DNA from 2 places in the Microbacterium panaciterrae genome. Region 2 is predicted to be linked to the other one. Evidence: riboswitches for the same ligand, from Rfam matches in the RefSeq annotation. Region 2 holds a riboswitch; the other holds the start of a gene.
What was found. A riboswitch is a leader RNA that binds a small molecule or an ion and turns the genes downstream of it on or off. The one in region 2 is predicted to bind FMN.
Positions count from the first base shown of each region.

Region 1: another riboswitch for FMN. It lies ahead of ABD882_RS07720 (6,7-dimethyl-8-ribityllumazine synthase); the one in region 2 lies ahead of ribD (bifunctional diaminohydroxyphosphoribosylaminopyrimidine deaminase/5-amino-6-(5-phosphoribosylamino)uracil reductase RibD).

Region 1 is NZ_BAABGP010000008.1:567,892-570,082, forward strand. Features, by position in the region: gene ABD882_RS07715 (aggregation-promoting factor C-terminal-like domain-containing protein) at 1-1,068, shown strand, start outside; FMN riboswitch at 1,128-1,272, shown strand; partial or broken gene ABD882_RS07720 (6,7-dimethyl-8-ribityllumazine synthase) at 1,280-1,723, shown strand; gene ABD882_RS07725 (FMN reductase) at 1,730-2,191, opposite strand, start outside.
Region 2 is NZ_BAABGP010000003.1:89,577-91,767, forward strand. Features, by position in the region: gene trpS (tryptophan--tRNA ligase) at 1-91, shown strand, start outside; gene ABD882_RS00470 (Fpg/Nei family DNA glycosylase) at 150-1,025, shown strand; FMN riboswitch at 1,108-1,259, shown strand; gene ribD (bifunctional diaminohydroxyphosphoribosylaminopyrimidine deaminase/5-amino-6-(5-phosphoribosylamino)uracil reductase RibD) at 1,318-2,191, shown strand, end outside.

The DNA of each region.
Region 1 (2,191 bases), on a different contig from region 2:
GACTACCCGTCGTGGCAGGACGTGCAGAACGCGCAGGGCAACGAACAGGCCACGCAGGCCGAGGTCACGCAGGTCAACGACGCACTGGCGTCGACGCAGGCGAAGGCCGCGGCCGCCTCGACCGCCGCGCTGCAGTCACACCAGGCGGCCACCACCGCGCGCTCCGCCGCGGACGCCGCCGCCCAGCGGGCCGACGAATTGTCCGCGCAGGCCGCGGCCGCGCAGCAGGCCGTGCAGCAGACCCACGATCAGGTCGGCGCGATCGTCGCCGGCCGCACACGCACCGAGAACGCCGCGCCTCTCGCCGTGCGGCTGTTCACCTCGGCCCACCCGGAAGAGCTGCTCACCCGACTCGGCGTGATGGAGAACCTCGACGCGACCTGGTCGGCCCTGGGACAGCACGCGATCGAGCAGCAGGGCGTCGCGTCGTCGCTGCAGGGCCAGGCGCAGACGGCGCGCACGGCGCGAGATGCCCTCGCCGCCGCAGCGGAGCAGGCAGCGCAGAAGGCGCAGCAGGCCGCGGATGCCGAGGCCGCCGCCGTGAAGGATCTGCAGGGCCATGTCACGACGCTCTACGCACAGCTCGCGGCACTGAAGAACACCACGGCCGACGTCGAACGCCGATACCGGATCGGCCAGCAGGTCGCGGAGCAGGCGGCAGCGGAGGCGGCCGCAGCAGCAGCAGCCGCTGCGGCCGCGCAGGGCTCCGGGGGCGGAGGCGGAGGCGGGGACTCGAGCCTCGGCGGAGGGGGCGTGAACGTCGATCCGGCCGGAGCCCAGGCGTACGCGCGCGGGCAGCTCGGCAACTACGGCTGGGGACAGGATCAGTTCGGCTGCCTGTACAACCTGTGGATGCAGGAATCCAGCTGGCGGGCCGATGCGCTCAACCCGGACAGTGACGCCTACGGCATCCCGCAGGCGCTCCCGGCGGACAAGCTCGCCACGGCGGGGCCGGACTGGCGCACGAACGGCGACACTCAGATCGACTGGGGTCTCAGCTACATCCAGAGCCGATATGGCTCCCCCTGTGGCGCCTGGGCGCACGAAGTGTCCAACAACTGGTATTGAGGCGTGACGGGCGCCACCCCGCTCGGTCGTCGGCGTGCGTCCGCCGGTGCTACCGTCGATGCTGTCCTCAGGGCGGGGTGAAAGTCCCCACCGGCGGTGTCGCGGCCAGTCCGCGCGAGCCCGCGAACGGTCCCCATGGCGGGGACCGCCGATCCGGTGCGATTCCGGGGCCGACGGTCAGAGTCCGGATGAGAGAGGACAGAAGGAGCAGTTCATCATGCCCACCAAGATCGCCATCGTCGCCGCGCAGTGGCACGCCGAGATCGTCGAGCAGACCGTCTCGGCCTTTCTCGCACGGCTCGATGAGCACGGGATCACCGACGTCGACGTGCACCGGGTTCCCGGAGCGTTCGAGATCCCGCTGCACGCGCAGCGGCTCGCCCGCACCGGTCGCTATGACGCGATCGCGGCGAGCGCGCTGGTCGTGGACGGCGGGATCTACCGTCACGACTTCGTCGCCGCCACGGTCGTGGACGCGCTGATGCGCGTGCAGCTCGACACCGACGTCCCGGTCTTCTCCGCCGTGCTGACCCCGCACAACTTCCATGAGCACGCTGAGCACCGCGACTACTTCCGGCGGCACTTCGCCGTGAAGGGCCGCGAGCTCGCCGACGCCGTGTCGGCCACGATCGAGAGCCTCGCGACGATCGGCTGATCCGGGCTACTCCCCCGCGAGACCGCCCAGCAGGTGCCCGAACGAGCGTCCCTCGCCGAGGTAGCTGCCCGGGTCGAAGGGATCCTTGTCTGCGGCGGGCTCGCGCCGGGCCATCGCCTCGGCGAGCTCGCGTGCGCCGCGCTCGACCCGCGTGCTGAGCGGTGCGACGTCGTCGGCCTTCGCGCCCCAGTCACTGGACGCGGCGAACACGCCGGTCGGGACGGGCTCCGCGTGCAGGTAGGTGAACAGCGGCCGGATCGCGTAGTCGATCGCGAGCGAGTGCCGGGCCGTACCGGCGTTCGCTCCGATCAGCACCGGCTTGCCGGTGAGCGCGTCCGGGTCGAGCACGTCGATGAACGACTTGAACAGGCCCGAATAGCTCGTCGAGAAGATCGGCGTGACGACGATCAGCCCGTCTGCGGACACCACCGTGTTGATCGCCGAGTCGAGCGCAGGTGGCGCGAACCC
Region 2 (2,191 bases):
CCTCGCGGCGAATGCCGCCCGTGCCGACGAGGTCGCCGACAAGACGCTCGCCGACGTGTACGACAGGGTCGGTCTGCTCCGCCGGGTCTGACGCAGACCAGCACGGGTTCATCCCGCCACGGGTCGGTGGCCGGTGGCAGGATGAACCCATGCCGGAGATGCCAGAGGTGCAGGGGCTGGTCGATTTCCTCGGCGCGCGTGCGGTCGGGCTGACCATCACGCGCGCCTCGGTGTCGGCCGTCTCGGCGCTCAAGACCTTCGATCCCGCGGTGACCGTCCTTGCGGGCTCCCGGGTGGAGTCCGTCGCGCGGCACGGCAAGTTCCTCGACCTGACGCTGGCGAGCGAGACCGAATCGCAGCTGCACTTCATCTTCCATCTCGCCAAGGCCGGGTGGCTGCGCTGGTATGACGCGCTGCCGGCGACGCTGATCCGTCCGGGGAAGTCGCCGATCGCGATGAGGATCGCGTTCGACGACGGCAGCGGATTCGACCTCACCGAGGCGGGCACCAAGAAGTCGCTGGCCGCGTACGTCGCGCGCGATCCCGCCGATGTCCCCGGGATCGCGCGGCTGGGACCGGATCCGCTGGATCCGTCGTTCACCCGGGACGCGTTCGCGGCGCTGCTCGACGGCCGTCGCACCCAGATCAAGGGCCTGCTCCGCGACCAGGGCGTGATCGCCGGGATCGGCAATGCCTATTCGGACGAGATCCTGCACGCGGCGCGGATGTCGCCGTACGCCTCCGCGGGTGGTCTCGACGATGCCGACGTCACCCGACTGTACGACGCGATGCAGACGACCCTTCGCGATGCGGTGACCGCGGCGAGCGGCAGGCCCCCGGCCGACCTCAAGGACGCGAAGCGCCGGGGCATGCAGGTGCACGCCCGCCGCGGTGAGGCCTGCCCGGTCTGCGGCGACACCGTGCGCAGCGTGTTCTTCGCCGACCGGTCGCTGGAGTACTGCCCCACCTGCCAGACCGGGGGCAAGCCGCTTGCAGACAGACGCCTGTCCCGGCTGCTGAAATGAGCCTGCGAGGATGACCCGCGGCGTCACAGGAGCATTCGCCGGAATGAATCGGAGGGAGGCGTGTTGACTAAGCTGGGAGCAGAAACGTGCTCCGGGGTCGGTGAGAATCCGAACCGGCGGTGACAGTCCGCGAACCGAGGATCCTGAGTGGATTCGAGGCCGATCCGGTGGAATTCCGGGACCGACGGTGATGCGAGCGAAAGCTCGCGAGTCCGGATGAGAGGCAGCACGCACGGTCGCCGTGCGCCCGCCCCGGACATCCGATCCTTTTGACGCAGGACGAGGAAACGACATGACGGCGACACCGGTGGAGCACGCGGCGATGCTGCGCGCGCTCGACATCGCGCGCCGTGGCCCGCGCGGAGTGAACCCGCAGGTCGGCGCCGTGATCCTCTCCCCCGACGGCCGCGTGCTCTCCGAGGGCTGGCACCGCGGGGCCGGCACGCCCCACGCCGAGGTCGACGCGCTGTCGCGCGTCGCGGCCGCACAGCTGCGCGGCGCCACCGCGGTGGTGACGCTCGAACCCTGCAATCACACCGGCCGCACCGGTCCGTGCGCACAGGCCCTCATCGACGCCGGCGTCGCCCGCGTCCTCTACGCGCTCGACGATCCGGGCGTCGCCTCCAGCGGAGGGGCGGAGCGGATGCGCACCGCGGGGCTCGACGTCGAGGCCGGCGAAGGATCCGAGGCAGCACGTTCGCTCATCGCCGGCTGGCTGGCCGTGCAGCGGCTCGGACGCCCGCACGTGACGGTGAAGTGGGCGCAGAGCCTGGACGGCCGCGCCGCCGCCGCGGACGGAACCAGCCAGTGGATCACCGGTCCCGCCGCCCGCGCCGATGTGCATCGCCGCCGCGCCCAGGCCGACGCGATCGTGGTCGGCACCGGCACGGTGCTCGCCGACGACCCCGCCCTCAGCGCGCGCGAGGGCGACGCGCTGCTCCCGCACCAGCCGATCCCCGTCGTGATCGGCATGCGGGAGACGCCTGTGGACGCGGCCGTGCGCCGCCACCCGCACGAGCCGCTGTTCTACCCGCAGCATGATCTCGCGGTGATCCTCGCCGATCTCCGCGACCGCGGAGTGCAGCGGGTGTTCGTGGAGGGCGGCCCGACGCTGGCCAGCGCCTTCCTCGCCGCGGGCCTCGCCGACGAGGTCCTCGCCTATCTGG